Regions from separate parts of the Pseudomonas sp. LB3P31 genome, predicted to be linked through region 4. Evidence: predicted binding sites of a transcription regulator. Region 4 holds the regulator's gene; each other region holds the start of a gene.
What was found. The regulator FliA, encoded in region 4, starts transcription of late flagellar genes. The targets are predictions, from matches to a motif close to CTAAAGTTTNNNNNNNNNNNGCCGNTAA.
Positions count from the first base shown of each region.

Region 1 (5,502 bases), 2.7 Mb from region 4:
CAAACATGCCTAGTCGGGTGACGTTCGAAGCGGTTTACGGCACACTCCCTGCGCCCTGTTCAACGGGCGCTAACGCCGCCTGGAGCACGACTTGATGAACGCCCCCGAGAGAGATCCGGCCCTGGATAACTACCGCGCCATCAGCGACGCGATTGCGACGCTGTTCTTTCCCCATGCCGAAGTGGTGCTGCATGATCTGCGCACGCAAAAGGTCGACTACATCGCCAATAACCTGTCCAAACGCGAAGTCGGCGACGACTCTTCGCTGGAAGATATGCTCAGTGAAGGGGTTAGCGAACGAAATATCGGGCCGTATGAAAAGCTCAACTGGGATGGTCAGAAAATTCGCAGCCTGAGCAGCGTATTGCGCGACAGGCACGGTCATCCGCTGGCGGTGTTGTGCATCAATCTGAATATTTCGTTGTTTGAAAATGCCAAGGCGGCGCTGGACCTGTTCCTGTCGCCCAGCAAGCTGATACCGCAACCGGATTCTTTGTTCCGCGATGACTGGCAAGAGCGGATCAACACTTTCCTGCATGCCTGGCTGCGCGAGCGCCAGCTGAGCCTGAGCATGCTGACCCGCGACCATAAACGTGAACTGGTCCTGGCCCTGCATGCCGAAGGCGCCTTCAAAGGTAAAAGCGCTTCCAACTACGTGGCTAACGTGCTGAATATGGGACGGGCGACGGTGTACAAGCATTTGAAAGAACTCAAAAGCTGACCCGATCGGTACAAGCTGCCTTGCACGGTGAATGTGCAGGCCTCATCGCGGGCAAGCCTTGCTCCCACAGGAGGTGATCACAGGGGCAAGCCTGCTCTCACAGGCAGTGAGAACTGTGGAAGCAAGGCTTGCTTCCTCAGGCAGTGAGATCTCTCAGGCAGTGAGATCTGTGGGAGCAAGGCTTGCCCGCGATGGCACCATCAGCCACACCTCAGCAAATTGGCTCCTATGGATGGACGGCGGTTACTCCAGCGCGGAAGCCGGGCCGAAGAATTCGTAGCGGCTTTGTTTCTCAGGCACACCCAGTGCCTTGAGGTGACGCTTGACCGCCGCCATGAAGCCTTTAGGCCCCAGGAAGTACGCATCCAGGTCGCGCTCTTGCGGCAACCACTCGCCCAATTGTTCCTGGCTCAACAAGCCGACCTTGTGCGCCGCCGGGCTCACGCCGTCATCCTCGGCATAGCAGTAGAAATGCTTGAGCTGGGGGTGACGCTCAGCCAGGCCATCGACCCAGTCGCGAAACGCGTGAACGCTGCCATTGCGCGCGCAATGGATGAAGTGCACCGGCCGTTCGGTGGCCAGCGCCGCTTCCAGCATTGCCAGAGTCGGGGTGATGCCGACGCCGCCACTGATCAACACCAGCGGCTTGTCGCTGGCGCTCAAGGTGAACTCACCCGATGGCGGGAACAGCTGGATCGGCGCGCCGACGTGCAATTGATCGTGCAGGTGATTGGAGGCGCGACCGCCCTGTTCACGCTTGACGCTGATGCGGTACTGCCCCTTGTTGGCCAGGGCCGACAAGGAATAGTTACGACGAATTTCCTCACCCTCCAGGATCAGCTTCATGCCGATGTACTGCCCAGGCTCCGCTGCCAGGATCGGGCCCTTGTCCGCCGGCTCGAAATAGAACGAGATGATTTCCGCGCTCTCCTCGACCTTGGCTGCGACGATGAATTCCCGCGCCCCGCGCCAACCGCCGGGAGCCTGCTCTTTCTGATCGTAAATGCTGGTTTCGGCCCCGATCAGGATATCGGCCAGTTGGCCATAGGCAGCACCCCAGGCGGACATCACTTCGGGGGTAGCGATCTCGTCGCCCAGCACTTCGGAGATGGCCCGCAGCAGGCAGGTACCAACGATCGGGTAGTGCTCCGGCAAAATCTGCAGCGCCACGTGCTTGTTGATGATCTTGGCCACCAGGTCGCCCAGCTGGTCGAGCTGATCAATGTGACGGGCATACATCAACACACCGTGTGCCAGGGCGCGGGGTTGGTCACCGCTAGCCTGGTGGGCCTGGTTGAACAGCGGGCGCACTTCGGGATATTCGGAGAGCATCATGCGGTAGAAGTGAGTGATCAACGCTTCGCCGCCGCTTTCGAGCAGTGGCACGGTGGATTTGACGATTGCACGATCTTGAGCGCTAAGCATAGGATGACTCCTGGGGTTCTATTCTGTTGCCTTAAACGTATCAGTTTTCGTGCCATGTATTTATTATTTTAAAATCAATAAGTTAATCAATTAATAGTCATTAAGACCTGGACTGATTTATAGTCATATCGACTACATGGAGTCACTATGACTGCAAAAGCACTGCTTACTACCCTGCTTCCACTGGTCTCCGACCTGACCCGCGAACTTCCGGAAGGCGAGCGCTATCGGCGTCTGCTCGAAGCCCTGCGCGCCCTGTTGCCCTGCGATGCCGCCGCCCTGCTGCGTCTCGATGGCGAATGGCTGGTGCCACTGGCTGTCGATGGATTAAGCACCGATACCCTGGGGCGCCGCTTCAAAGTCAGCGAGCACCCGCGTTTCGAAGCGCTGCTGCGCAATCCGGGGCCCACCCGGTTTGCCGCCGACAGCGACTTGCCGGATCCCTACGACGGCCTTGTCGATGGCCTGCATGATCACCTGGAAGTCCACGATTGCATGGGCTGCCCCTTGTTTATCGACGAGCGCCCCTGGGGTTTGCTGACCCTTGACGCCCTCGATCCGGAACGCTTCGAACCGATCGAGCTGGACGCCTTGCAAGCTTTCGCCAGCCTCGCGGCCGCTACGGTCAACGCCGCAGAGCGGATCGAACGCCTGGCCAATCGGGCCGAACACGAACATCAGCGGGCCGAGGTCTATCGGCAGGCCAGCGGTCAACAGAACCGCGAGATGATCGGTCAGAGCAAGGCGCACAAACGCCTGGTCGAAGAAATCGACCTGGTCGGCGGCAGCGACCTGACCGTGTTGATCACCGGCGAAACCGGGGTCGGCAAGGAACTGGTGGCCCAGGCGATCCACGCCGCTTCCGCCCGTGCCGACAAACCGATCATCAGCCTCAACTGCGCGGCCTTGCCGGAAACCCTGGTGGAAAGCGAGCTGTTCGGCCATGTCCGCGGCGCGTTCACCGGAGCCATGAACGACCGGCGCGGCAAATTCGAATTGGCCGATGGCGGCACACTGTTTCTCGATGAAGTTGGCGAGCTGTCCCTGACAGTCCAGGCGAAGCTGCTGCGCGTACTGCAAAGCGGCCAGCTGCAGCGACTGGGTTCGGACAAGGAACATCAGGTGAACGTGCGACTGATTGCGGCAACCAACCGCGACCTCGCCGAGGAAGTACGCAGCGGTCGCTACCGCGCCGACTTCTATCACCGACTGAGCGTCTATCCGCTGCTGGTGCCGGCGCTGCGTGATCGCGGGCGCGATGTGCTGTTGCTGTGCGGTTATTTCCTTGAACAGAACCGCTCGCGCATGGGCCTCAACAGCCTGCGTTTGAACAGCGATGCCCAGGCGGCGTTGCTGGCTTACGACTGGCCGGGCAACGTGCGCGAGCTGGAACACCTGATCGGCCGCAGCGCCCTGAAGGCGCTGGGTCATTGCAAGCAACGACCGAAGATTCTCAGCTTGAGTGCGGCAGATCTCGACCTGCCCAATGCCAGTGCAGAAGTAATGGCAGAGGCGCCGGCCGTGGTTGCGGCGGCGCTGGTTTCGGGCGATCTGCGTGAAGCGACCGACAGTTACCAGCGGCAATTGATCAGCGCCTGCCTGGAGCGGCACCACAACAACTGGGCCAGCGCAGCGCGTGAGCTGGGGCTGGATCGGGCGAATCTGGGGCGGATGGCCAAAAGATTGGGCATGAAATGAAGGTCCCATCGTCGGAACGCCGCCCGGAGCAGGCTCACTCCTACAGTGGATCAGCGTCGTTCTCCCTGTAGGAGTGAGCCTGCTCCGGGCGGCGTTCCGACGATGAGGCCCTGCCATTCAACCGAAATGCTAAAGCCTGCCCCCATCAAGTCGATAACCCGGCATCGATAGCTGTTGGCGATCCCCGGATCGCTCATCACCTTTTCCACAGAAGGTTTTTATGTCCTCCAACAAAGCCCGCGCAGATTCACTTTCGCTTCTGCTGTTTACCTTGCGCAGCGGCAAGCTGATGGCGATCAACCTGCTGAAAGTCAGCGAAATCATCCCCTGCCCGCCGCTGACCAAACTGCCGGAGTCGCACCCCCACGTCAAAGGCATCGCCACCCTGCGCGGCATGTCGTTGTCGGTGATCGACCTCAGCCGCGCGATTGGCGAGCGGCCATTGGAGGATCCCAATGGCGGCTGCCTGATCGTCACCGACGTCAGCCGTTCGAAACAGGGCCTGCACGTGCAGGCGGTGAGCAAGATCGTGCACTGCCTGACCACCGACATTCGCCCCCCGCCCTACGGCTCTGGCGGTGTGCGCTCGTACATCACCGGGGTCACCTCGGTCGATGGCACCCTGGTGCAAGTGCTGGATATCGAAAAAGTCATCCACGGCATTGCCCCCGCGCAGATCGAATCGGCGCCGACCGAACTCAGCATGGAAGACGCCGAGATCCTCGGCAATGCACGGATCCTGGTGGTCGACGACAGCCAGACCGCGCTGCAGCAATCGGTGCACACCCTGCGCAACCTCGGCCTGCAATGCCACACCGCGCGCAGCGCCAAGGAGGCCATTGATTGCCTGCTGGACTTGCAAGGCACCGAACAGCAGATCAACCTGATCGTTTCGGACATCGAAATGTCGGAGATGGACGGTTATGCATTTACTCGTACGCTGCGCGAAACCCCGGACTTCTCGCACCTCTACGTGCTACTGCACACTTCGCTGGACAGTGCGATGAACAGCGAAAAAGCGCGGCTGGCCGGGGCCAATGCGGTGCTGACCAAGTTTTCCTCGCCGGAGCTGACCAAGTGTTTGATCGAAGCCGCCAAGGCGGTCGCTGAACAGGGTCATTGAGTCTTGGCCGAGCAATTCTGTTTCCTGATGCGGCGCAACCTGGCTGAAACGTTGCCTGCAATCGCCTGGCCGCAGGCAATCGTCTTTACCGAGTACCACCCGGAGCTAGCTGAGGCGGTTCATCGTTTGATGGAGCTGGGTTATCAGCACGGCGGCGGTCGGGTGCCAGCGCTGGATGTCTGGCAACGGCGTTTTGAAACCGATCCTGAGTACGACCCGAGCCTGTGCTTCATCGCTCTGGATGCCGAAGGTATTGTGGGTGTCTGCCAGTGCTGGACAAGTGCCTACATCAAAAATCTGGTGGTGCATCCACGGGCTCAGGGCCAAGGATTGGGACGCGCGTTGTTGCTGCATGCGTTCAGCGTATTTCGGCAGAGGCGCGAAGGCTTCGTTGATTTGAAGGTGCTGGAAGATAACCATCGGGCGCAGCGATTGTATGAAAGTGCCGGGATGTATGTGGTGCGAGGGGAATTGGTGCCTGCCTGACACACCGCCATCGCGGGCAAGCCTTGCTCCCACAGGTATGGGGCCGCAC
Region 1 covers NZ_CM142710.1:4,447,167-4,452,668, reverse strand. Annotated here, with positions in the region: gene ACYZTK_RS20320 (NAD(P)/FAD-dependent oxidoreductase) at 1-13, shown strand, start outside; gene ACYZTK_RS20315 (helix-turn-helix transcriptional regulator) at 95-721, shown strand; gene hmpA (NO-inducible flavohemoprotein) at 965-2,146, opposite strand; gene norR (nitric oxide reductase transcriptional regulator NorR) at 2,294-3,844, shown strand; gene ACYZTK_RS20300 (chemotaxis protein CheW) at 4,065-4,967, shown strand; gene ACYZTK_RS20295 (GNAT family N-acetyltransferase) at 4,995-5,453, shown strand.
Region 1: ACYZTK_RS20300 (chemotaxis protein CheW) is a predicted target of FliA. The motif match lies at 3,974-4,001, and genes of this name have one in related genera.

Region 2 (5,502 bases), 290 kb from region 4:
GCTGTGCTGAGAGGGCTGGATCAGCGGCAGGACGAACGGCCAGCTTGGCTGCGCCATCCTCTCCATACAACGCTAGATCCCGTCGCCCGGCATTTCCGAAGAACACCATGCGTTCGCTGAAGTAGTGACCGCCTAATTCACGTCCCATTGAGTAAAGAAACCAGGCCCGCGAGTCGTGCACCTGATCGTCGAACAGCGCGCGCAACAAACCCTCGGGCTTGTTGGCGTTCAGGCTTTCGTCCACAAGCCCTCGGGTCTCTTCGTCTTTATGGTTGCCCCAGTCGCTGGGCGGCGGGAACAACAGGCTGACCTTGGCTCGTCCCGCAGTTTTCATCCGCAGGCGTTCAGCTCGCGCCATATCACTGACCTGATACGGATGCTGGGGAAATAGCGCCAGCAGCGCCACGCGCAACGCGATGGAATCGAGCCATCCGGAACCACGATAGACTGACGCAAATTCCTCGGCTGCTTCGCGCAACTGGGTTTGGGTCATGTCTGCATCGAAGTCCTTCACTCCGGGTTCCAGCGGTTTTTTTGTTTCTTTCTTAATATATTCAACGGCGAGTTGCGCTCTACGATTTGCTTCGACGCTCATCTGCGCCGTGTCACGGGCGTGCTCAGCGTTTTTGCGTACTAGCTTGTCTGCTTGGGTATCGGTTGCTTGGAGATAGAAGTTCTGCTGTTTGAGAGTGGCGAAGGCATAGCGATCGATGCGCCAAGCGGTGATCCATCCCATTTGTGTGCTTAACACGGCTTCCAGACTGCCCGACGCTGGTATGGGCAGGTATCTTTCCGCTTGCTCGATAGAGAGAGTAAGCAGCGCAGGCTCCAAGCCTAGAGTTGTTTCACGCCAGGCATTGAAGCGCTGAACCAGCACTGGTGAAGCTTCAAATTCCTGCGCGATATCATCTACAAATGCGCGCCACGAATCTTGGCGTAACTCAGCAGGCAGAGAGTTGATAGGCACCTTTAACGGTGCACCATGCGCATACGCATCCGAATAAAGATCATTCAGAGAGATTTGTGATAACAATAAAGCATCTCCTACGATGTTGTTCTCGCTGACAGCCTTCCCCTGATCCCCAGGCGGATACCCCCCACCTATATCTGAATGCACCCCCGGATAGATCACCTCGACACTGTTCCCGGGATAGCCGCCACCCTCCCCTCGAATGGATTCCAACGGAAAACACTACCGCTGCTCATGACTGGCCACCAGATGCAGGCATCTTTTGACCAGGCTGCCGCCAGGCAATTGCTGATTACCATCCGCCCAGCTCATATGGCCCTGCGCCCCCGGGATGATGTCGGCGATGCCCACCGAGGCCACGGTATCCAGCAGCCCCAGATACTCCACGCTAATGGGTAATTTCAGGTCGAGCAGCGTCAGGCTCGGCGTCGAGCCTGAGAGCATCTGATTCAGCCAGCTGACAAAGGCCCTGGCTGCCGCTGCCCCCCGGGAAAATCCGTACACATACAACTTGAGCCCCAGCAACTTCATCTGGCCGGGTTGCGGCTGGGTCAGGGCAATACGCAACGGTTTGGCCAAGGCAGCCAGTTGCTTGTTAACTTCGCGACTCCGGTTGGCGAAACCAGTCGGCCACTCCAGCCCCGGCAGGGAGCCCATGGCCTTCACCGCAGCGCGCAGACTCGCGTTGTCCAGTCGAGGCTGCCCCAGCGTGCGACGCAGGGCGTCGATGATCATCATCAACGCCCAGTTGATACGCTCTTCGCCATAGGTGGCAAAGGCCAGGCCAAGGGTGCCGTAGTCAAGATCGCCGACTTCGGTAAAGGGCGTGCCCACACCCGGCATGTAGTACTTGAAAAATTGACCGTTGCCGGTGCCCGCTTCATCGGTCAAACCTCTGGCGCTACTGCTGGCGTGGGCAGTGCCGCCTACTCCGGCGCCAATGCTCGCGCGGAATAAACGGGCGATATTGGTCGGATGCTTGGGGTCTGACAGATAGAGATCATTGTTGAGGTTATTGCCGGTGCCATCGAAGAACAGACTGACGTGTACAGTCTTGCAGCAGGGCGCCATTACTCGGCGTCCGGCGGCCACCGACAGGGCATCGTGGTAGTCACTCTCCTGGCTGCGCTGGAGCCGGTGGTTCTGGTAAATCTGCGCGGGACGGCTGGGTAAGCGGCCCTGGATGGGGAACTGGGGCGGGTAGCAAACAGCGGCGTGTTTTACTTCGGACATGACTGAGGCTCCGGCAATTGCAGAGGGGTCTTGATCGGGTATTCGGGGCTGCCATAGGCGTAGCAGGAGGTGCTAACCTGAATTTCGTCACAGGGCAGGAAGTGCACGGTGATGCCGCAGACTTTTTGGCCCGTGTAGTCGGGGACTGGAACTGCTCGGCTGTGTTGACGTTTCTGCGCCTCGACTTTGCCGACCCAGGCCAGATATTTAGGCCAGTCGGCGAATCCGGGAAACTCGTCAGCGAGCGCACTCACGCCGCTGGCCCCAGTCTCCCAATCAACCCGCACAGTCATCCCAGGCTGCCAGCGCGAAGGCGCGATGTAGCAGCAGCCTCCCCCGCCGCCCTGGTAGGGACCGATGATGTCCAGGCCTGAGCGGCCATCGACCTTGAAATGATTGATGGCCCAGTGCGTGTGGTTTATGCCTTCGATGGTGCTGGCCTGCGCATTCGGAGCAAAGAGAAGCCCGGCCAGTTGAAAGAGCAGCATGAAGGAATAACTGAGGATCGAAGATTGGAGCTTGCGCCTCCTGCCCAGTCTTCCTGGCTGAAAGGCACTCATGTTGTAAGTGAACTGTCTAGACGGTGGTCGATGGGCAAAAACTGAGACATGGTCAGGCCTTCCTGGTCTGGATCGGGACGGTCAGGAAGGGCTGTGCTTCCACCCTGGTCCTAGGGTTTAGAAGCTTTCGCTAAGGCACACCTAGGTGGGAATAGGACGCTTCTGATGGATGCGTAGGAAGTTTCGGTATTTGCTCGAACCGAAATTTCCTACTCGCAATGCATCCATTTCTTACTTCTTTCTTTTGGGATATCCCGCACAGTCTCCCGCGCCGTTTTCTGATGGCGCAGAGGGTCCGTTTACGAAGTTGGTCCTACAAACGGGCGAGTTTTGAGACGCCGTCTTCGGAGATTTCCTTCAAGTTTTGGCGGCTTGCATGAACTGGTGCGCGGTGGGTTGGATGGGTAGTCTTTCGATGTCGCTGCGAAGGCAGTGGCTGGGTGTAGGAACCCTTCATAATTCACCGCGCATCACCTTTGTCGCTTGATTTCGGCACTTCAATCGTGTCGGCGTAATCGTTAGCGGCGGTCGTGCGCGGGACACGCTTCGGCGTGGCTGAGTTGGTGGATTCTCAGTTTCCTACTCCCGCGTACGGCTGCCACCCAAGCCCGTAGGAAAGGCCGTTGGTAGTTCTTAATCATCCACCGAAGGCCTATGAAAAAATGACGATACTTCAACCCGAACAGCCCTATTCAAAACCAACGCCCTACCCCGAAAATCGCTTCAAGGCGCTCACCAGTAACTGTGATGACATGCCCACTTTTTTCATCGATGCCCAGGCGCCGCTCGATGTCCTGGTCGATGCTGCCAATTACCGAATTCATGCCGTTACCCAGGTGCTGGAGAATCTGTCCATGCGTGGGTCGGTGGAGTGTCAGTCTTTTATTCTTAGTGATTTTGCGCTGCTTTGTGCCATTCCGTTGAGGGATGGGTGTGATGTGTTGGATGTGGTTCGGCGGCGGTTGCGGCCTGGGGCTGCTGGTGGGTGAGAAACTGCTGCAGGGATCAGACAGGTTTGGTGGCAGGGCTGGAGTCATCGCGGGCAAGCCTTGCTCCCACAGGCAAGCACTGCACCCACTGGCAAGGATTGCTCTGTAGGCAGGCATTGCTCCACAGGAAAGACTTGCTCCCACAGCTGTTCACTTTAGTGTTCCCTCTGCCAGAGTTTTGGTGCAGTTTTTTTGTGAAGCCAATCCCAGCTTTGAAAAATAAACTCAACATTTCCCCTGCCCCGCCGAAACCCTGTGAAAGCCTCACGGATTGAATATGCCATGCGTAATAACCAGCCCATTACCCAACGCGAACGGACTTTTCCGGCTCAGCAGCGGTTGATTTCCACGACCGATGCCAAGGGCGTGATTTCCTACTGTAACGACGCCTTTGTCGAGATCAGCGGGTTTTCTCGCGAGGAACTGATTCGGGCGCCGCACAATCTGGTTCGTCATCCGGACGTGCCAGCGGCGGTGTTTGCGCATATGTGGGGGACGCTGAAGCAGGGGCAGCCATGGATGGGCATCGTCAAGAATCGCTGCCAGAACGGCGATCATTACTGGGTTAACGCCTATGTGACGCCGGTGTTTGAAGGCAATCAGGTGGTCGGTTATGAGTCGGTGCGGGTCAAGCCGACTGCCGAGCAGATCCGTCGGGCCGAGGCGCTGTATCAGCGGATCAATCAGGGCAAGTCGGCGGTGCCTGCCAGCGATAAGTGGCTGCCGGTTTTGCAGGATTGGGTGCCGTTTATTCTGGTGAGCCAGTTGAGTTTCATGATTGGCGCCACGCTGACTTCGCAGTGGGGGTTTGCGCTGGCCGCCGGACTTTCGGTGCCGTTGGGGTTGATGGGTTTGAGCTGGCAGCAGCGCGGGTTGAAGCGCTTGTTGCGCCTGGCTGAGCAGAGCACGTCCGATCCGTTGATTGCGCAGATGTACACCGACAGTCGTGGCGCTCAGGCGCGGTTGGAGATGTCGATTTTAAGTCAGGAAGCGCGTCTGAAAACTTGCCTGACCCGGTTGCAGGATACGGCCGAGCATCTGACTGAGCAGGCGAAGCAGTCCGATACCCTGGCGCATAAGAGTTCGACCGGGCTGGAGCGTCAGCGGGTTGAGACTGAGCAGGTGGCGACTGCGGTGAATCAGATGGCGGCGACCACGCAGGAAGTGGCGAGCCATGTGCAGCGCACGGCGGATGCGACTCAGGAAGCTAATCGCTTGACCGGTCGTGGGCGTGATATTGCCGGGGAAACCCGTGATGCGATTCAGCGGCTGTCGGTGGTGGTGGGGGAAACCGGGATGACGGTGACTCAGCTGGCCAAGGACAGTGATGAGATCGGTGGTGTGGTGGATGTGATCAAGGGCATCGCTGACCAGACCAACTTGCTGGCGCTGAACGCTGCGATCGAAGCGGCGCGTGCGGGTGAGATGGGGCGCGGGTTTGCGGTGGTGGCGGATGAAGTGCGGCAGTTGGCGCAGCGTACCAGTGAGTCTACCGGGCAGATTCATGCGTTGATCGCCAAGTTGCAGCAGACCGCGAGTACAGCGGTGCAGACCATGGAGGCCGGGCATCGTCAGGCTGAGGAAGGTGTGGCGCGGGTGCTCGAGGCGGATCAGGCGCTGGTGGGGATCAGTGAGGCGGTGGCGAATATTACTGATATGACTACGCAGATTGCGGCGGCTACGGAAGAGCAGAGCGCTGTGGCTGAGGAGATTAGCCGGAACATCAGTAATATTTCGCAGCTGGCGGATC
Region 2 covers NZ_CM142710.1:1,429,931-1,435,432, forward strand. Annotated here, with positions in the region: gene ACYZTK_RS06425 (T6SS phospholipase effector Tle1-like catalytic domain-containing protein) at 1-1,183, opposite strand, end outside; gene ACYZTK_RS06430 (DUF2235 domain-containing protein) at 1,193-2,203, opposite strand; gene ACYZTK_RS06435 (DUF3304 domain-containing protein) at 2,191-2,691, opposite strand; gene ACYZTK_RS06440 (hypothetical protein) at 3,426-3,752, shown strand; gene ACYZTK_RS06445 (methyl-accepting chemotaxis protein) at 4,035-5,502, shown strand, end outside.
Region 2: ACYZTK_RS06445 (methyl-accepting chemotaxis protein) is a predicted target of FliA. The motif match lies at 3,977-4,004, and genes of this name have one in related genera.

Region 3 (5,502 bases), 1.1 Mb from region 4:
AACATCGGCCGGTTTTCTGCGTCCATGATCTGGATGCGCAAGCCGTTCGGGGTGATCTCGAACAGGATCTGGTCCTTGAATTTCTGCAGTTGCGGGTTCTCGTCGACCTTGTTCTGCAGCTCCTGCAGCAACAGTTCCAGGCGCTCTTTCTCGACCTGTTCGGCCATGCCTTCGACCTGTTCGGTATCGATGGTGACCTTGTCCGGCTGCGGTTGGGACTTCACCTCAGGGTTGAGCGTGTTCTCCGGCGCCAGGGTCGGCGAGCCGCCGAGATCGATGATGTAGGGCGTGCCACTTTCGGAGAAACCGATCGGGTCCTTGAAATAGCCGGCGATAGCGATCTTCTGCTCGGGCGTTGCGGTGGACAGCAGCCACAACACCAGGAAGAACGCCATCATCGCCGTCGCGAAGTCGGCAAAGGCGATTTTCCAGGCGCCACCGTGATGCCCGGCGGCGATGCGCTTGACGCGCTTGATGATTATCGGCTGGTTGTTTTCCATGACTCAGCGTCCGCGAACCGCTTGTTCCAGCTCGGAGAAGCTCGGACGGTGCGCCGGATACAGGACCTTGCGACCGAACTCCACCGCCAGCGATGGCGGCATGCCAGAGGCCGAGGCGACCAGCGAAGCCTTGATGGCCTCGTAGACGTTCAGCTCCTCCTTGGCATCGTGGGCCAGGGAATGAGCCAGCGGGCCGAAGAAACCGTAGGCTGCGAGGATACCGAAGAAGGTCCCCACCAGCGCCGCGCCAACGTGCATGCCGATCGCCTTCTGGTCGCCCTCACCGAGGGAGGCCATGGTCACCACGATGCCCAATACCGCGGCGACGATACCGAAGCCCGGCATGGCGTCGGCAATGCCGTTGACCGCATGGGACGGATGCTCAAGGTCCTCCTTGAGGCTGTACAGTTCCATGTCGAACAGGCCTTCAAGCTCGTGGGGAGCCATGTTGCCGGAAGACATGATGCGCAGGTAATCGCAGATGAAAGCGGTCATGCGCTCGTCTTTGAGCACGGTCGGGTACTTGGCGAAGATCGGGCTGGCGGACGCATCTTCGATGTCGCCTTCGATCGCCATCATGCCTTCACGGCGGCTCTTGTTGAGGATCTCGTAGATCAGGCCCAACACTTCTAAATAAAAGGCGTGGCTGAAGCGCGATCCGAACATGCTCAGGGATTTCTTGAGCACGTGCATGGTCATGTAGGCAGGGTTGGCCTGCAGGAATGCGCCGAGCGCTGCGCCGCCGATGATCAGTACCTCGAAAGGCTGGATCAGCGCGGCAATTTTGCCGTGGGAAAGCACGTATCCGCCGAGCACGCTCGCGAACACGACGATGATGCCGATTATTTTAGCCATAGGTAGGAGAGCACTTACTGAGTCGGGTTCAAGGTCATATTCGGAAGTTAAAAAATCTCTTCTTCTACTTATCGGCAAAACTGCGCCAGACTATAGCCCGTTCAGGCGAAAAGCCACTTTGGCTCATTCAGCGCGCAGGTAATGCAGACGATGATCACGTCCAACCATGGCTAATGAAACGCACGTTCCAACCCCAAAACCGACGACGCTCGAAGGCTGGATCAAGCTTCTCGACAGCGTACGGCTGCCGGTTCCGCAGGCCAGTCACGACCGGGTCTGCCAGGCGATTCGCAACAACCGCAGCTCACTGCGCGATATCGCCGAGCTGATGCAGGGCAGCCCGGCCCTGGCCTTGAGCGTCATTCGCGAAGCCAATCGGCAAGCCCAGAGCGGCATGAGCGAACCGGCAGAAAACCTCGAAGTGGCGATCAATCGCCTTGGCCTGAAACGCACCGAGGAATTGCTCGCCCGCCTGCCCGCGTTGCCGCAGCTGGAAATCCCGGTCGCCCTGCGCCAATTGCAGCTGATCAGCCAGCACGCCACCCAGCAGGCCAACGGATTTTTCGCCAGTCGCCTGGCGCGCCTGTGGCAGGACATTCATTGGGGCAGCCTGCTGTTCCTGTCTCCCTTGTGGCCGCTGGCGCTGAGCCATCCGCAACTCCTTGAAGAGTGGGAACGGCGCGTCATCCATAAAGGCGAATCCGCGCGCAAGGTCGAACAGCAGTTGTTCGGCGTGCGCCTGCTGGACATCTGCCAGGCCCTGGTCGACCTGTGGCGCCTGCCGATCTGGGTGCAGCAGGGTTACCGCCTGTTACTAAAAGAGCAGCGGGAACTGGTCAAGGTGCTGCGCATTGCCCGCGACAGCGATCACCCGCAGCGCCAGCAAAATCGTCTCGATGACGACCCGACGCTGCGTCGCTGGCTCAATCAGCCGGCCAACACCGTCTTGCTGGCCAACGGCCTGGCGCTGTCGGCGCAACAGGCCTGGGACAGTCCTCACAGCAGGCGCTGGCAGTACCTGACCAGCCTTTATCTGCAGGTTTCGATGGACGAGGTGCAGCAGCAACTGCACCAGCAGGCCGCCAACAGCGCTCGCTATCACTCGATGCCGGACCTCTGGCACCCGGCGGTTTCGCTGATCTGGCCGTGGCACACCGGGCGCCTGCCCGCAGGCTCGCAGCCAGCCCCGCCGCCGACTGCCGCCGACCTGGCCAAATGGCGCACGGCCTGTGCCGAGCTGCTAGTGGAACCGAGCCGCTTCGCCAATGCGATGCACCTGACCACGTCCGCCCGGGATGCACTGCTCGCCTGCGGCATGCGGCGGGTGATGATCCTGATGGCCGACCGCACCCAGGCCAATTTGCGCGTGCATCAAAGCGCAGGACTGCCCAAAGAGGCGGCCACTCTCAATCTCCAGGTCAGCCAAAGCAGCGTGCTGCAACGCCTGCTTGGCCAGCAGGCACAGGTGCGACTGACCCCGGAGAACAATGCACAGTTCTCCGCGCTGCTGCCCGCCAGCCTGCGCTCGCTGTTTGCCGGTGAACATTTGCTGCTGCGGTCACTGGTCAACAATGGCCGGGTGATCATGCTGGTGGTCGCGGATCAGGGCGGCGGGCCGTTCTCGGACATCACCGTGCAAGCGTTCGGCAAAACCGCGCAATGCATCGAGAAGGCGCTGCACAGCTTTAGCCACCGCGGCCAATGAGGCTGCGTTACAATCCTCCTTTTTGTGCTCTGGAGACCTCACATGTCTGACTTCTCTGGCTTGGCGCTGGTGATCGAGCCTGGCGACCTGCTCGCCCGGCTCGACGCGCGCAATCTGATCCTGGTGGACCTCACCAGCAGTGCCCGCTACGCCCAAGGGCATATCCCCGGTGCGCGCTTTGTCGATCCCAAGCGCACGCAACTCGGCCAGCTTCCGGCGCCGGGCCTGATGCCGCCGCACGCTGCGCTTGAAGCGTTGTTCGGCGAACTGGGCCACAACAAGGATGCGATCTATGTGGTGTACGACGACGAAGGCGGCGGCTGGGCCGGTCGCTTCATCTGGTTGCTCGACGTCATCGGCCACAAGAACTACCACTACCTCGATGGCGGCCTGCTGTCCTGGCTGGCAGACGGCCTACCGGTCTCGACCGAAGTCCCGACGGCCGCTGGCGGTCCGGTGAGCCTGACCCTGCACGACGAACCCACGGCGACCCGCGAGTACCTGCAAAGCCGTATTGGCGCCGCAGACCTGGCGATCTGGGACGCGCGCGGTCCGCTGGAATATTCCGGCGAAAAAGTCCTGGCGGCCAAGGCCGGACACATCCCGGGCGCGATCAACTTTGAATGGACTGCCGGCATGGATCAGGCGCGCAACCTGCGCATCCGCAGCGACATGCCGCAGATCCTGGATCAATTGGGGATTACCCCGGACAAAGAAGTTATTACTCACTGCCAGACTCACCATCGCTCTGGCTTCACTTATCTGGTGGCCAAGGCGCTCGGTTATCCGCGTGTCAAGGGTTACGCCGGCTCCTGGGGCGAATGGGGCAACCATCCCGACACCCCCGTAGAGATCTAAGGTTTTTAAGGACAGTTAATGAACAAGCGTCTGTTTATCCTCAGCCAATACCTGCTGCCCCATCACTTGCTCTCGCGACTCGCCGGCTGCGTTGCCGAATGCCGCGTGCGCTGGTTCAAGAACGCATTCACCGCCTGGTTCGCCAAGCGTTACCAAGTGGACATGTCCCAGGCGCTCGTCGAAGACCTGACTGCCTATGAGCATTTCAATGCGTTCTTCACCCGTGCCTTGAAAGACGGCGCACGCCCTCTGGATGAAACGCCGGGGGCAATTCTCAGCCCGGCCGATGGCGCTGTCAGCCAGCTCGGCCCGATCGAGCACGGTCGCGTGTTCCAGGCCAAGGGCCACAGCTTCAGCGTGCTGGAATTGCTGGGCGGGGATGCGGCCAATGCTGCGCCGTTCATGGGCGGTGACTTCGCGACCATCTACCTGTCGCCAAAAGACTATCACCGCGTGCACATGCCGCTGGCCGGCACCCTGCGCGAGATGGTCTACATTCCGGGCCGGATCTTCTCGGTGAACCAGACCACTGCCGAAAACGTGCCGGAGCTGTTCGCCCGCAACGAGCGCGTGGCGTGCATTTTTGACACCGAGCGCGGGCCGATGGCCGTGGTGCTGGTGGGGGCGATGATTGTTGCCTCGATCGAGACCGTCTGGGCTGGCTTGGTGACTCCGCCGAAGCGCGAACTTAAGACCTTCCGCTACGACGAAGCGGCGCGTGCGCCAATTCACCTGGAAAAAGGTGCGGAATTGGGCCGCTTCAAGCTGGGCTCGACTGCGGTGGTGCTGTTCGGGCCGGATCAGGTGAACTGGGTTGAAGGTCTGGGCGCCTTGTCGCCGGTGCAGATGGGTCAGGCGTTGGGTTTGCCTAAGGCCTGATAGCCAGCACGTCGCCGGTACCCGCACCTGACGCCGCCCCCCGTAGGAGCTGCCGAAGGCTGCGATCTCTTGGTCTTAAAAAGAAGATCAAAAGATCGCAGCCTGCGGCAGCTCCTACGGGGGGCGGCGTTGTTTTTGGTATCCGGTGTCAAAAGATCGCAGCCTGCGGCAGCTCCTACCGGGTCTGATTCCTGCTATGGTTTTTGGCATGAATGAGACCAATCCCCTCCTGCTGTTACGTGCGCCGCTCCCCGAACAGCTCAAGCTGTCGTTCTGCGAGCCGACCCCGCGCGACCTCAAGCGCTGGATCGCCAACCTGCCCAAGGCCAACATTGGCGAGACTGCCCGCCTGCTTTATCAAGGCCTGGGCGAACTCAACCAATTGCTCACCCCCAGTGACAATCGCCTGCAACTGCTCGAACTGTTGCGACCCGAGGTGTACTACGTCTGCAGGCACCTGGAGCGGCATTTCCTCCATCAGGCAATCGTCCTGGACGAGCGCTCGCGCAAGATCGCCAACCTTTGTCAGGCACTGCAAAGCCACCTGGCGATTGGCTACAAGCAGATCGTCCTGCGCATTTCGCCGCGCTTCAGCAAGGACCGCGCCCCGCTATTGACTCAAGCATTGCAGCGGGCGATGCACTGCCTCAACGGGCCATTGATGCGCGCTACCCAGCTCTATTGTCCGGCGCCGGAAGGGCTGTG
Region 3 covers NZ_CM142710.1:2,831,494-2,836,995, forward strand. Annotated here, with positions in the region: gene motB (flagellar motor protein MotB) at 1-500, opposite strand, end outside; gene motA (flagellar motor stator protein MotA) at 504-1,355, opposite strand; gene ACYZTK_RS12900 (HDOD domain-containing protein) at 1,522-3,060, shown strand; gene ACYZTK_RS12905 (rhodanese-like domain-containing protein) at 3,103-3,918, shown strand; gene asd (archaetidylserine decarboxylase) at 3,937-4,797, shown strand; gene ACYZTK_RS12915 (molecular chaperone) at 5,006-5,502, shown strand, end outside.
Region 3: motA (flagellar motor stator protein MotA) is a predicted target of FliA. The motif match lies at 1,424-1,451, and genes of this name have one in related genera.

Region 4 (5,502 bases):
CTGCCGCCGCGATCATGGTGACCCGTGCTTCCGGTTCCGAAGACATGGGCAAGCAGATCAATCGCCAGATGTTCGCCTCGCCCAAAGCCCTGGCCGTGGCCGCTGGCTTGATGGCGGTGATGGGCCTGGTGCCCGGCATGCCGCACTTCTCGTTCCTGAGCATGGCGGCCCTGGCAGCTGGCGGTGCCTACCTGTTCTGGAAGAAGCAGAACGGCGTCAAGGTACAGGCCCTGGAAGAGGTCAAGCGTCAGCAGGAAATGCTGCCATCGCCGGCTCGCGCCCAGGAAACCAAGGAGCTGGGCTGGGATGACGTGACCCCGATCGACATGATCGGCCTGGAAGTCGGCTACCGGCTGATCCCGCTGGTGGATCGCAACCAGGGTGGGCAGTTGCTGGCGCGGATCAAGGGTGTGCGCAAGAAACTGTCCCAGGACCTGGGTTTCCTGATGCCGACTGTGCACATTCGTGACAACCTCGACCTGGCGCCGAGTGCTTATCGCCTGACGCTGATGGGGGTGATCCTCGCCGAAGCGGAGATTTACCCGGACCGCGAGCTGGCGATCAACCCCGGCCAGGTCTACGGCACGCTCAACGGCATCACCGCCAAAGATCCGGCTTTCGGCCTGGAGGCAGTCTGGATCGAAGTCAGCCAGCGTGCCCAGGCGCAATCACTCGGATACACTGTGGTCGATGCCAGTACAGTAGTGGCCACTCACTTGAACCAGATTCTGTACAAGCACTCCAGCGAGCTGATCGGGCACGAAGAAGTGCAGCAACTCATGCAATTGCTGGCCAAAAGCTCGCCGAAACTGGCAGAAGAGCTGGTGCCGGGGGTGGTTTCGCTGTCGCAGTTGCTCAAGGTGTTGCAGGCCTTGCTCGCCGAACAAGTGCCGGTGCGCGACATCCGCAGCATCGCCGAGGCCATCGCGAACAACGCGGCCAAGAGTCAAGATACCGCCGCGCTGGTGGCTGCCGTACGAGTCGGCGTGTCCCGCGCAATCGTCCAAAGCATTGTAGGCACTGACTCCGAGCTGCCAGTTATCACGCTGGAACCAAGGTTGGAACAGATATTGCTCAATAGTCTGCAGAAGGCAGGACAAGGCTCGGAAGAGGGCGTTCTGCTGGAGCCAAGCATGGCGGAGAAGCTGCAGCGCTCGTTGATCGATGCGGCGCAGCGTCAGGAAATGCAAGGTCAACCGGTGATACTGCTGGTAGCCGGCCCCGTTCGCGCAATGCTTTCGCGCTTCGGTCGGCTGGCAGTCCCGGGTTTGCACGTGTTGGCGTATCAGGAAATTCCTGACAACAAGCAAGTGACCATCGTTGCGACAGTAGGGCCCAACGGCTGAGGTAGTGGTTTATGCAAGTTAAGCGTTTTTTCGCCGCCGATATGCGTCAGGCCATGAAACTGGTCCGTGACGAGCTGGGCGCCGATGCCGCGATTATCGGCAATCGCCGAATCGCCGGCGGCGTGGAACTGACGGCCGCCCTCGATTACAAGCTGTCGGCGCTGGCGCCGCGTGTTCCGAATATTGAACTCGAAGATGAACTGCGCAAGACCCAGTCGCGGATCGTCACCGCCCAGGCCGAACTGAGCCTGCGCAGCGAAGGCGAGAGCGACAAGGCGACCAATCGCCAGCTGTTTGCCGGCTTGCCACTGACCGCCGCCGAACCGCTGGTCGAACCAACCTACACCGAGCCTGCACGTCCGGCTCCAGCGCCTGTTGCCACCGGCGGCGTCGACCCACGGGCTTTCGACTCGATGCGTTTCGAGCTCAACAGCCTGCGTGAATTGATGGAAGTGCAGTTGGGCTCACTCGCCTGGAATCAGCTGCAAGGCAGCCGTCCGGCCCAGGCCAACCTGTGGCGTCGCCTGCAGCGCATCGGTCTGTCCGGCCCATTGTCGCGCGACCTGCTGGCGATGATTTCCGACATTGAAGAACCCCGTCAGGCCTGGCGCATGTTGCTGGCGCACCTGGCGCGGATGATTGCCACACCGGAAATCGAACCATTGGAAGAGGGCGGCGTGATTGCCATGGTCGGCCCGGCCGGCATGGGCAAGACCACCACCCTGGCCAAGCTGGCGGCGCGCTACGTACTCAAGTACGGCGCGCAGAACATCGCGCTGGTGAGCATGGACAGCTTCCGCATTGGTGCCCAGGAACAGCTCAAGACCCTCGGTCGCATCCTCAATGTCCCGGTGACTCACGTCGATCCAGGGCAATCGCTGGTGCAGGCACTGGACCCGTTGTTGCGCAAGCGCGTGGTGTTGATCGATACCGCCGGCCTGCAGGCCAGCGATCCGGCACTGCGCATGCAACTGGAAAGCCTGGCCGGGCGTGGCATCAAGTCGAAAAATTACCTGGTGCTGGCAACCACCAGCCAGAAACAGGTGCTAACCGCCGCTTATCACAGTTACAAGCGCTGCGGGCTCGCCGGCTGCATCCTGACTAAACTGGATGAAACGGCAAGTCTGGGCGAGGTGTTGAGCCTGGCCATCAGTCATGAACTACCGGTGGCCTACCTGACCGATGGGCCGCGGATCCCGGATGATTTGCATCTGCCGCGGCGTCATCAGTTGGTCAGCCGCGCAGTCAGCGTGCAAATGCAGGAAGAACCCAGCGAAGAAGCCATGGCTGACATGTTCGCTGATATTTACCACAGTCCCACCAAGCAGGTTGGCTGAGGTATTAATGAATCGTTTTTGTACCTACATCGATGGTCTGCCATGCATTGTTCAGTTGATGAACGCGCAGCCAGTAATGTGGCCTCCGTCTATGCAAGACAAGGTAAAGAAATAACATGGGCAGCATGCATCCCGTACAGGTGATCGCGGTGACCGGCGGCAAAGGTGGCGTCGGCAAAACTAACGTGTCAGTGAACTTGTCGCTGGCTTTGGCAGAGCTCGGCCGGCGCGTCATGCTTCTGGACGCCGACCTTGGGCTGGCGAACGTCGACGTCCTCCTGGGGCTGACACCCAAACGTACCCTGGCCGACGTGATCGAAGGCCGCTGCGAGCTGCGCGACGTTCTGTTGCAAGGCCCCGGCGGGATTCGCATCGTGCCGGCCGCGTCCGGCACCCAGAGCATGGTGCACCTGACCCCGGCGCAACACGCCGGGCTGATCCAGGCATTCAGCGACATCGGCGACAACCTCGATGTGCTGGTGATCGACACCGCAGCGGGCATCGGCGACTCGGTCGTCAGTTTCGTGCGGGCGGCCCAGGAAGTGCTGCTGGTGGTCTGCGACGAGCCGACCTCGATCACCGACGCCTACGCGCTGATCAAGTTGCTCAACCGCGACTACGGCATGAACCGCTTCCGCGTCCTGGCCAACATGGCCCAGAGCCCGCAGGAAGGGCGCAACCTGTTCGCCAAGTTGACCAAGGTCACGGACCGCTTCCTCGACGTCGCCCTACAATACGTCGGCGCGGTACCGTATGACGAAAGCGTGCGCAAGGCCGTGCAGAAACAGCGTGCGGTGTATGAAGCGTTTCCACGCTCCAAGTGTTCGCTGGCGTTCAAGGCGATTGCGCAGAAGGTCGATACCTGGCCGCTGCCGGCGAACCCGCGCGGGCACCTGGAATTTTTCGTCGAGCGTCTCGTGCAACAGACGGCAGGACCTGTGCTATGACCGCCAGTGGCTATAACCTCTACAAGAAGTCAGCCCGCGATTCTCAGGGCGAGTTGATCGAGCGTTACGCGCCACTGGTAAAACGCATTGCCTACCACTTGCTGGCGCGTTTGCCGGCGAGTGTCCAGGTCGAAGACCTGATCCAGGCCGGGATGATCGGCCTGCTTGAAGTATCGACCAAGTATGACGCCAGCAAAGGCGCGAGTTTCGAGACGTACGCGGGCATTCGAATCCGCGGCGCGATGCTCGATGAAGTGCGCAAGGGGGACTGGGCGCCACGTTCGGTCCACCGCAATACCCGGATGGTCAGCGACGCAATTCGCTCAATTGAAGCTAAAACCGGTCGCGACGCTAAAGATCACGAAGTTGCGGCCGAACTCCAATTGAGCCTTGACGATTATTACGGGATTTTGAACGACACCCTGGGCAGCCGCCTCTTCAGTTTCGACGACCTTCTACAGGACGGCGAACACGAAGGGCTGCACGAGGATGGCGCGAGTGCCCATACGGAGCCATCGCGCGACCTGGAAGATGAACGCTTCCAGGCTGCGTTGGCCGACGCGATTGCCAATTTGCCGGAGCGTGAGCGACTGGTGTTGGCGCTGTACTACGACGAAGAGCTGAACCTCAAGGAAATCGGTGAGGTCCTGGGGGTCAGCGAATCGCGGGTCAGCCAGTTACACAGCCAGTGCGCGGCCCGTTTGCGGGGGCGTTTGGGGGAGTGGCGAGCGCGCTGAAGGCAGTGTGGGGACACTGCAAACGGGCTGGCGGGTTTCACACGCGCCGGTCGCGATCTGTTGTGCTCCAGACAGTCATCGAGTGCTTTGCCGGATTGAATGAAATGGCGTGTCCAGGTGCTGGGCGCGTTTAAGACTGCTTGGAGGTCGAATTGGACAAGAACATGAAAATCCTCATCGTTGATGACTTCTCAACGATGCGGCGGATCATTAAAAACCTGTTGCGTGACCTTGGGTTCACCAACACGGTCGAGGCCGACGATGGCACTACCGCCATCCCGGTACTCAACAGCGGCAGCATCGACTTTCTGGTAACGGACTGGAACATGCCCGGCATGACCGGCATCGATCTGCTGCGCCACGTGCGCGCCGACGAAAAGCTCAAGCACCTGCCCGTGCTGATGGTGACCGCCGAAGCGAAGCGCGAGCAAATCATCGAAGCAGCCCAGGCCGGTGTTAACGGCTATGTGGTCAAGCCCTTCACGGCCCAGGCGTTGAAAGAAAAAATCGAAAAGATTTTCGAACGCATAGGTTGAGTCACTGCGCCACGGGGGAGCTATGGAGCAAGTAGAAATTTCACAGGGCGATTTTGAATCGACCCTGAAAAAACACGCCGTCGAATTGGTCGAGAGCCTTGAAAAGGGCAAGTTCGGCGACGCAGTGCAACTGATCCATGAGCTCAACCAGACCCGTGACCGCGGCCTGTACCAGGAGGTGGGCAAGCTCACCCGCGAGTTGCACAGTGCGATCGTCAATTTCCAGATTGACCCGCACATGCCGCAAGCCGAGGAAGTCTCGCAGATCACTGACGCCACCGAGCGCCTGGGTTATGTGGTCAAGCTCACCGAGGCCGCCGCCAACCGCACCATGGACCTGGTGGAAAACGCTACGCCCCTGGTCAACGGCCTGAGCCAGGAAGCGCAAGCCCTGAGCACCGACTGGGGCCGCTTCATGCGTCGCGAAGTCGGGGCTGAAGAGTTCCGCGAGCTGGCGCGTCGCGTCGACGGTTTCCTGACACGCAGCAGCGAAGACAACCGCGTGGTGTCGAGCAACCTCAACGACATTCTGCTCGCCCAGGATTACCAGGACCTCACCGGTCAGGTGATCAAGCGCGTGACTCAATTGGTCACCGAAG
Region 4 covers NZ_CM142710.1:1,720,255-1,725,756, reverse strand. Annotated here, with positions in the region: gene flhA (flagellar biosynthesis protein FlhA) at 1-1,346, shown strand, start outside; gene flhF (flagellar biosynthesis protein FlhF) at 1,358-2,683, shown strand; gene fleN (flagellar synthesis regulator FleN) at 2,800-3,630, shown strand; gene fliA (RNA polymerase sigma factor FliA) at 3,627-4,367, shown strand; gene ACYZTK_RS07755 (chemotaxis response regulator CheY) at 4,532-4,903, shown strand; gene ACYZTK_RS07750 (protein phosphatase CheZ) at 4,926-5,502, shown strand, end outside.